3 regions of the Mucilaginibacter angelicae genome follow, and region 1 is predicted to be linked to each of the others. Evidence: riboswitches for the same ligand, from Rfam matches in the RefSeq annotation. Region 1 holds a riboswitch; each other region holds the start of a gene.
What was found. A riboswitch is a leader RNA that binds a small molecule or an ion and turns the genes downstream of it on or off. The one in region 1 is predicted to bind cobalamin.

Region 1 (3,284 bases):
GCTCAAGATAATACAGGTCAGTTGGATTGGTCACATCCAGTGCCTGCTGATAGGTGTAGCTAACGCTTAATAAACCCTTCCAATTATAAAATGGTTTAAAGCCGCTTTTTAAAACAACGTCAAGCCCTTTTATATCAACTTTTCCTAAATTAATTACGGAAGGCGTTTCGGGCGAACGGGTTGGGATATAAGAGATCTTGTCTTTTACATGGTTATAATAAGCATCGGCGCTGATATTGATATAATCAAAAATACCGGCAAAGCTTTTGGTGTATGCGGCCCCAATGTTATACTGGTCAGCATATTCAGGTTTTAAAGGCCGGGGCACAATGGCGTAATAATACTGTTCTGCAAAAGTAGTATTGCGGAATGTGCTTTTGTAATAAGCCCGAAGAAGCAGGTTTTGACTGGCGAAAGGCTTAAATGTAGCAATTACCGCAGGTGTAAATGCTGATCTTGAAGCTGCTGCCGGACCGCTTTTAACCTCATCATGTATATAAGTGTTTAATAAATTGGCTTGCAGGCGCCATTGACCTATACTGAAATCGGTGGCTATAACATTGAACAAGCTTGTACGCGTTGGGAATGCATATTTATAAACGTCAGATTGCAAATTGCTGATATCAGCATCCGAAGCATATGATATTTTCCAATTAGGCGTGAACTTGTATGCCAATGCTCCTGATATATAGAAGTCGTTTTGCCGGTAATGTTCATCAATTACCCCGTTGCTGTTGTAAACACCTGTATCAAGGTATCGAACATAACTATGTGCATACTTGGCATTAATTAATAATTGAAGCCCATTAACCGCTTTATGCTGATAGCCGGATTGAACAAAAAAGTCCCTGTTTTGCAGCCTTTGATTAGTAGGTGCGGCATAGTAAACAACAGGCCCGGGCAATCCCCTTTTTGAGTTGTAAAAATTAAACTGGAGATTGAATTTATCACTATCCGATTTTGTCCAGTATAGCCCGCCATCTGCCTGTTGAACATGAACATCCCCATTTTTACGCACTGCGAGGGTATCGGAGCCGTCTTTGGCTTCATGATATTTATATCTTCCATTTGCCTCCTGAACGGAGCTATTGATCACAAACGACCAATATTTACTGACCTTTTGCTGCCATTGTAAATAAGGGTTTACTAACCCAAACGAGCCGCCCTTAATTCCAACAATGATATTGTAAGGCTTCCGGGAATCTAATACCGGGTGAATTGTTTTAATGGCAAGTACATTAGCCGAAGCATATGCCCTGGCTGTTTGTAAAATATCAGTTGGTTGGGCGTTGTACAAAACAATTTCCTCAACATTGTTCAAGTTAAATTTACTAAGATCAATTTGCCCGTTCTGTGCATCATTAAGCTGCACGCCGTTGTACAAAACAGCAGTATTATCTGCACCCAGGCTCCGTACTGATACCGTTTTTAAACCACCAATGCCGCCATAATCTTTAATATTAACCCCTGCAAAATTCCTGATAGCATCAGCTACGTTAAACGATGCAGTTCGTTTAAAATCAGTTGCAGATGTTGATTGTACCGGCGCCGGGTTTTGAATTTGAGGTATAGCCGAAGAAGAAACTTTAACCTCATTGATTTTTTTGGTAGTATCTGATTGTGCCGAGGCCTTAGTGCCTAATGCTACCTGCGCCATAAACAGCAATAAGCTATAGCCTTTTATTGGCGATAATTGCCTGCAAAAAATTATAGGTAAGCGTTTCTTCATATCCGCAACAAAACTCAATTTTGGAAGATTTTGAAATGAAAACACACCAATAGAAGAGCATTCACATTCAAGCTTCAATCCCCGAAAGCTATGAATAATATATAGTGCCTTGGCAGGTCTTCTGACTTACTCCCCTTTTGCCTGGTCTTCCCTCCTGTTTACCGGAAGTGACTTTATAGATTTGGCAATGGTTACGGAGCTTACAGCTGCGGGACAGTTACGGACTTACACCGTATTCCCTTTTAATTCATTAAATAATAATTTAATGAAACCTAAAGCGCTGTAAAAGTACAATAAGTATCTGTCAACCTCAAACTACATAGTTATATTTAGCGGGATGAAACATTTCTGTATTTTATTACTGATGATGACGGCATTTGGCAGCTTTGCCCAACAGCCTGATACCGTTTTTCTGAAAGGCATATTACATGGGCATCCGGAATTATTTTCAGGCATTTTGAACCATCCCACTCAAAACGAAGTACAAATCCTATACACCAGGATAGACAGGGATAAAAACAATATTCCCCACTTTAGTTCATATAGTTACCGCCTAAATGCGCGGCATTATTTTTACCCGGCAAGCACAGTAAAATTACCAACAGCAATATTTGCGCTTGAAAAATTGAACGAGTTAAAAGTAAAAGGTTTCAGCCGAAAATCGGTTATGATCATCGATAGTTCATTTGCCGGCCAGACTAAAGTCAGTGCAGATACATCATCTGCAACAGGCCTGCCCAGTATAGAAAACTATATCAAAAAGATTTTACTGGTAAGCGATAACGATGCTTTTAACCGGTTATACGAATTTGTAGGCCGTGCGGAGATCAACCAAAAGCTTAAGAAATACCATCTTGACAATACCCGTATTGTAGGCAGGTTAGCTATCGGCGATGCTGGTGAAAGCACAAGGCATACCAATCCCATGAATTTTTACAATGATAATAAGCTAATTTATCATAAACCGGGGCTATATGATGAATCAAATTATCCTATGCATCTGGAAAATATGCTGCAGGGCAAAGCTTATTTAGACAGCAGCGACCGGCTGGTTAATAAACCTCTTGATTTTTCGGAAAAGAATGTCTATTCTCTTGCCGACCAGCAAATGGTGCTTAAACGATTGCTGTTTCCTGAAACTTTCCCGAAAGCACAGCGCTTTAACTTATCAGCGGATGATTATCAGCTCATTTATCGCTACATGAGTACCTTCCCAACGGAAAACACAAAACCTACTTATAACCGGCCTGAATATTTCCCGGCCTATTGCAAGTTTTTGTTTTACGGAGGAGATAGCACAGCTTTAATTAATCCTGATATCAGGATTTTTAATAAAGTTGGTGATAGTTATGGCTACGATATTGACAATGCCTATATCGTTGATTTTAAAAATAAGGTGGAGTTTATGCTCAGCGCTGTTGTGCAATCAAATGAAGATGGCATACTGAACGATAATAAATACGAATACGCAACCGTGTGCCTCCCTTTCCTGAAAAATCTTGGCCAGGTGATTTATCAGTATGAATTAAAGTGCCCTAAAAAGCATCTGCCCGAT
Region 2 (3,284 bases), on a different contig from region 1:
TAGCTCCAAATACCTGAGCGCACAGTATTTTAAAGATAATGTCATGAACCCGGCATTACCTTCTACCTATAGGTTTGTGGCCAAGGTGGTTGATGAGCTGAAAGCCATGTATCAGGAAGCGGGCGCCGATTTAACCATGATACATATGGGCGGAGACGAAGTGCCCGCCGGAACCTGGGAAATGTCGCCTGCCATCAGGGCTATGATGAAGAAGAATACAGTTTTGCACAATATCAACGATGTTTTTCTGTCTTACTTCAAGCAGGTGCAGCAGTTGCTCGGCAGGCGTGGCCTTAAACTTTACGCCTGGGAAGAGCTCGCCATCGGAACAGAAAAGAATAATCAATCGCGGAAGGTGATCAGCATACCTGAATTTATTAATAACGGGGTTAGTGTAGATGCCTGGTATAATGTAGGAGGCAATGAAGATATTCCTTACCAGGCGGCTAATGCAGGTTACAAGACTGTGCTTACCTGTATCGACTATTTTTACTTCGATCTGGCCTATCAAAGATCATTTTATGAGCCGGGCGATGAATGGCTCGGCTTCCTGGAAACTAAAAAAATGTTGTCGTTCATTCCCTATAATTATTATCGTAATGCAAAAGTTGATATGCCGGGCAATCCATACGCGGCAGGCTATTTTGAGAACAAACAAAGATTAACACCTGAAGGCAGTAAAAATATCAGGGGGATACAGGGCGCACTTTGGGGCGAGAATATCAAGTCGGCCAGGCAGATGGAGTATATGATATTACCCAGGTTACTGGCGCTGGCTGAAAAGGCCTGGGCAAAACAGCCGCAATGGGAAACCGAACAGGACACTGCAAAGCTATCAGCGCAATATGAGCAGTACTGGAACATATTTGCCAATCAGTTAGGCAAAAAGGAGCTGCCCAAATTAGCATGGTATCGTGGAGGCTATTATTTCAGGATCCCGGCCGCGGGCCTTATGCAGTTGGACGGATTGGGGAAGGCAAACCAACAGTTTCCCGGTATGGCCATACGCTATACCACCAATGGGGCAGAACCGGGCAGTCAAAGTACCATTTATAACAGGCCCTTAAAATTAAAAGGTAAAGTAAAAATGCGGGTGTTTGATGCTCGTGGACGGGGAGGAGAAACCACCACCATTGAAGTCGAATAATGTAAAAGGCAGATGATGTTTGTTCATGTTTGAAATAAAAAAGGCTTTACAGGAAACCGTAAAGCCTTTTTTATTTCAGCAGGAATAGGAGCAAACTATTCTCGTTATCAGTCAAACTAAAGAGAAATTTTAACCCCAAAATCAAGGTAAACATAAAAAAAGCACTTACAAATACGTAAGTGCTTGATAAGCAGTGGAGAATATCGGAGTCGAACCGATGACCTCTTGCATGCCATGCAAGCGCTCTAGCCAGCTGAGCTAATCCCCCGTGATGGGTTGCAAATATATGATTTTAGGTAATTAACATAAAATTTAAATCTAATCTTTTTTCTGCAGGTAAATATGGATTAAAAAGCAGACGGATTTGCAGATTAACACCTGTAGTTAGCCTGAAACTGCTTGGCTACGCTGGTTCCTCATCCGCATCCCCGGCCGGGAAGCTTTTAATTAATGTTTGTTGTATTCGTACAGGGCAATACACTATGGTTAGTTTTCTGCTTTTGCCTACCTCATTGGTGATATTATGCTCGTTTTGTAAACTACTACTTATTTAATTAAACTTTTAATACATACATTTGTCCTGCTTTTGGTTCACGGAAATTTAACGCCCGTGATTAAAAGGGAACCCGGTGTAAATCCGGGACTGTCCCGCAGCTGTAAGCTCCATAACACCAAAGCCCATTCTTATTGTCACTGTTAGCCGTTTGGCTGATGGGAAGACAGGGCCGGGGGGAGTAAGTCAGAAGACCTGCCATTGCACATATTGATTCATAGCTTTCGGGGATTGAAGCTGGAATGAGGATACCTTTCGTGTATTTCATTTTTTGTAATTCGTCGTTCTGTTTGCTGTGAGGTTTTTTAACCCACAACACTCATGAAATTAACTGTGCGCCAAACGTTCGCAACACGTAATGGCTGTATAAATGGCATTTTATGGCTTGTTTCCTTCGGGATTACAACCGTTTGCTGCTGCCTGCAGGTTTCGGCACAATCCCCTGTTAATAAAAAAGATACTGTCCAAACAGATTCTGTTAAGGTCAATCACCTTAAACAGGTAGAGGTTAGGGGTACCAAAACCGATATCCGCAATATATCACCAACACCGGTACAGGTATTAAAAGGCGAGCAGTTGCAGCGGCTCAACAGCCTGTCGGTTGCTGATGCACTTCGGTTTTTCAGCGGGGTGCAGCTTAAGGATTATGGGGGTGTTGGCGGATTGAAAACCGTTAATGTAAGAAGTCTCGGCAGTAATCATGTAGCCATATTTTATGATGGTGTGGAGTTGGGAAACGCCCAGAACGGACAGGTTGACCTTGGCCGTTTCTCGCTTGATAACATGGAGGAAGTGGACCTGTACAATGGACAGCGCAGTGAAACCTTTCAGGCTGCAAAAGGTTTTTCGGCGGCAAGTTCCATTTACCTGCAAAGTGCCCGGCCTAAATTTGAACATGAAGAACGTACGCACATCCGCCTTGCCTACAAAACCGGTTCTTTCGGACTCGTTAACCCGTCGTTGCTGTGGCAACAGAAGATTGATAAAAACACCTCCGCCTATCTCAGTACGGAGTGGACAGACGCTAACGGCCGCTATAAATTCAGGTACACCAACGGCATTTATGACACTACGGCGGTGCGTAATAATACAGACGTTGAATCATATCGGGTTGAAGGTGGCATCAACAGCAATTCGGAAAACGGCCAGTGGAATATCAAAGTGTATAGTTATACTTCAAACCGGGGGCTTCCGGGTGCAATTGTATCCAATAAGTTTAACTATTTACAGCGCCAGTGGGACCGTAACCAATTTGTGCAGGCCAATTATGAAAGTAATACCCGGAAGCGTTACACTGTAGCATTGATTGCCAAATACGCCGATGATTACCTCCGTTATCTTGATCCTGAATTTGTTACTACTGCGGGCTTCCTGGATAACCGTTTTTATCAGCATGAACTTTATTTTTCGGTAGCCAACCGTTACCGTATCCTGCCGGTTTGGGATGTGGATATTTCGACCGATTACCAGCGTAACTCTCTTGATGCTAACCTGTACCGGTTTGCATATCCTACCCGCGATGTTGAACTGGTTTCGCTGGCTTCGCAACTTAAGCTAAGGCGTTTTAGCCTGCAGGCCTCGGTG
Region 3 (3,284 bases), on a different contig from region 1:
CGCCGGTTTTTGCCTGCGCCAATAACCTGTCCACAGGATAAAAAATGGATGATACTTCCATTACCTCGTGGAGTTTTTGGGCCGAGGATATATTTCCATTGGTCACCCAGGTCATCCCAAGTGCATGCGAAGCAAAAAGGTAAGCATCAATATAATGGTCGGCCAGCCGCTGTACCCATTTTTTAATACCGTTAAAAGGTTTTTCGGCATGGTGCTGTGCGATGATCCTGACACGCCTGTTCAATAGCAAGCGTAACTGCAAAAACTGTAAAGGATAAAGCAGTCCCTGCAAAAGCACCACATCCGGGTTCAGGCTTTTGATAAAGCGGTTCCGCTTAAAAGGAAACCAGCTTTTCTTTTTGCCGAAGCTGACGAACTCATGCTGTACATTTCTGTGGGTAATAGTGCCTTCAACATCAATTTCCTTTATGCTGATCACTGTTTCTGCTTCCCCTAAACATTGCAAAATCCCGGTGTAAGCGCGGGTGCGGTGAAACCAATTTTCGGCCTTGTCAAATCCGGGAGAGTAATCATAGGTTACTGAAACGTAAATCATCAATTATATGTGTAAATACCAACAAACTGCACGTGGATAAATACGGCAGGTTGGGCGCAATGGTTGCCGGGGCATTTCAGCCGGGCGGGAAACATCTTAATTGACTTTACTAAGAAGCTGTTTAAAATTGATTGCGATTATTTTTAAAATCATTGCCGTTGGTTTTAACCAACGGAACAATGAGTAGCAATAAAAGGGCTTCAGCCTAAATCCGCTTGCATAATTAGGCTAAAGCCAAAACTTTTAACTTTTTTTACCGTTGGTTAAAACCAACGGCAATGAATATTTTGCATTTTTTTAACAGCTTCTAAGATTGTTTACGGACTGCCTGATTAATAGCTATAAATTGATATTATAAGAGTTTTTGTTTTCGCACATCACAAAAGTGCTGTGCGTGCTGCCGATACTTGTAACCGAGCCCAGTTTGTTGAACACAAAATCCTGGTAGTGTTTCATGTCCCTTGCATAAACTTTAAGCAGAAAATCAAAATCTCCGGAAATATTATAACATTCAACAACTTCTTTCAAGCTCATAATATCAGTCACAAAGCTATGACCGATGCTTTTATCATGCTGTTTCAGCTTGATATTGCAAAAAACAATCAGCCCGTAATTAAGCTTTTCAGCATCGATCAATGCGATATATTTTTTGATGTAACCATTCGCCTTCAGCCGTTTTACCCTTTCAAAAACCGGCGTTGGCGAAAGGTTCACTTTGGCTGCCAGTTCTTTTATAGTTACTTCAGAATCTTCGCCCAGTAGCTTGAGCAATTGTTTGTCCGTGTCGTCCAGTTCGTCCATAGAATAATTTTCTTTTATTGTGATGATTACTATACAAACAAAGTATAACAATCTAAAATAATGACAAAATTAGATTTTTACACCTAATTAACCACCATTATATAGTTATTAAATCCAACTTATTAGATTTGCTTAGAATTTAATCCTAAGATAGGACAAAATCATAACAATAGTTCTTTACTTTCTATCAGAAAAGGTTTACCCCTTTAGCCAAGGGGTAATTAAAAGGGAACCGTGTGCAAATCACGGGCTGTCGCGCAACTGTAAATAACGCCAAAGATTTCAACCGGCAATGTCCACTGTCTGTATCAAACGGATGGGAAGGATGGCTGAAATGTTATAAGCCAGGATACCTGCCTATTTTGGAAGGACAATGCTTTCGCTGAATAAAGCAAATGGTCTGATCTGATGGTTTTCATGGGTAGTAATCTGCCTGGATGAAAGACTGCAGTATGCCCTGTTTTTCGTGAAGCATTGTAAAGTTTGTAAAAAACACTTAACTGTTTTTCTAATTAAATCTTTAAAGAAATGCTGACGCAAAACCTGGGTTATCCGCGAATAGGTAGCCAACGACAACTAAAAAAAGCCTGCGAACAATTTTGGGCAGGCAAAATCGATCTGAAAGACTTGAAAGAAGTCGCCCGTAAGATCAAAGAAGAAAACTGGCAAACCCAACTGGACGCAGGTATCGACCTGATCCCCTGTAATGATTTTAGCTTTTATGACCAGGTATTAGATACCAGTTTGATGCTGGGCGTTATCCCTCAGCGTTATTCACCGGTGCTGTCACAAGTAAAAGCTAATAGCGAAATCGACCTTTATTTCGCCATGGCCCGTGGCTATCAGAAAGACGGCCTCGACATTACCGCCATGGAAATGACCAAATGGCTGGATACCAATTACCACTATATCGTACCCGAATTTACTGCAAACCAGGAGTTCCGTATTTTTCATGAAAACGTGTTTGGCGAATACAACAGCGCCAAACAGCAACTCGGACAAAAAGCCAAACCGGTACTGGTTGGGCCGGTAAGCTACCTGCTGCAGGGTAAAGAAAAAGAGCAGGGCTTTGAGCGCATTGACCTGATCAAAAAGCTGGTTCCTGTTTACATCGATATCATTAACCGCCTGAAACAGCAGGGTGCCGAATGGATTCAGCTGGATGAGCCTTGCCTGGCGCTTGATCTTTCCAAAAAAGAAAAAGAAGCATTTGAATTTGCCTACCGGGCAATTGCCAACCGGGTAAGCGGCGTCAAGCTTTTGGTAGCTACCTATTTTGAAGCGCTATTGGACAATACACAATTAGCGGTTAACCTTCCTGTTGCAGCGCTACATGTTGATTTGGTACGTGCCCCTGAACAACTGGATGAAGTGCTTGCCCTGATCCCCGAACACCTTAAATTATCAATAGGTGTGGTTGATGGCCGCAATGTTTGGAAAAATGATTATGAAAAATCAGTAAGCCTGATCCAAAAAGCTGTTGAAAAACTGGGTACCGACAGGGTGATCGTTGCGCCTTCATGCTCGCTGCTGCATAGCCCGATAGATCTTGACCTGGAAACAGCCATCGATCCGGAAATTAAAAACTGGATGGCATTTGCTAAACAAAAACTGAACGAAGTAAGTGAACTGAAACAAATTACTGAAGGAAATAATGACTTGCTGGAAGCCAACAAAAAAGCTATCGAAAGCAGGAGGTCATCACAAAAAGTACATAAACAGGTAGTAAAAGACCGTGTTGCCGCAATCACTGCAGCTGATGCTACCCGCCAAAGTGCTTTCCCGGTACGTCAGCAAATACAGCGCGAGCGCTTTCATTTACCGTCATTCCCTACTACTACTATCGGTTCATTCCCGCAAACGGATGATATCCGCCAGCTCCGCGCCAGGTTTAAAAAAGGCGACCTAACCCTTGAACAATACGAAA

Region 2: it holds a riboswitch for cobalamin, as region 1 does, so the genes downstream of both, ACFFGT_RS21235 (TonB-dependent receptor) here and ACFFGT_RS27135 (TonB-dependent receptor plug domain-containing protein) in region 1, are expected to answer to the same signal.
Region 3: it holds a riboswitch for cobalamin, as region 1 does, so the genes downstream of both, metE (5-methyltetrahydropteroyltriglutamate--homocysteine S-methyltransferase) here and ACFFGT_RS27135 (TonB-dependent receptor plug domain-containing protein) in region 1, are expected to answer to the same signal.

Annotation. Positions count from the first base shown of each region.
Region 1 is NZ_JBHLTS010000076.1:204,454-207,737, reverse strand. Features, by position in the region: gene ACFFGT_RS27135 (TonB-dependent receptor plug domain-containing protein) at 1-1,729, opposite strand, end outside; cobalamin riboswitch at 1,824-2,021, opposite strand; gene ACFFGT_RS27130 (serine hydrolase) at 2,067-3,284, shown strand, end outside.
Region 2 is NZ_JBHLTS010000066.1:57,956-61,239, forward strand. Features, by position in the region: gene ACFFGT_RS21225 (family 20 glycosylhydrolase) at 1-1,147, shown strand, start outside; tRNA gene ACFFGT_RS21230 (tRNA-Ala) at 1,342-1,415, opposite strand; cobalamin riboswitch at 1,718-1,917, shown strand; gene ACFFGT_RS21235 (TonB-dependent receptor) at 2,022-3,284, shown strand, end outside.
Region 3 is NZ_JBHLTS010000017.1:322,001-325,284, forward strand. Features, by position in the region: gene ACFFGT_RS06265 (glycosyltransferase family 4 protein) at 1-556, opposite strand, end outside; gene ACFFGT_RS06270 (Lrp/AsnC family transcriptional regulator) at 896-1,357, opposite strand; cobalamin riboswitch at 1,535-1,732, shown strand; gene metE (5-methyltetrahydropteroyltriglutamate--homocysteine S-methyltransferase) at 1,886-3,284, shown strand, end outside.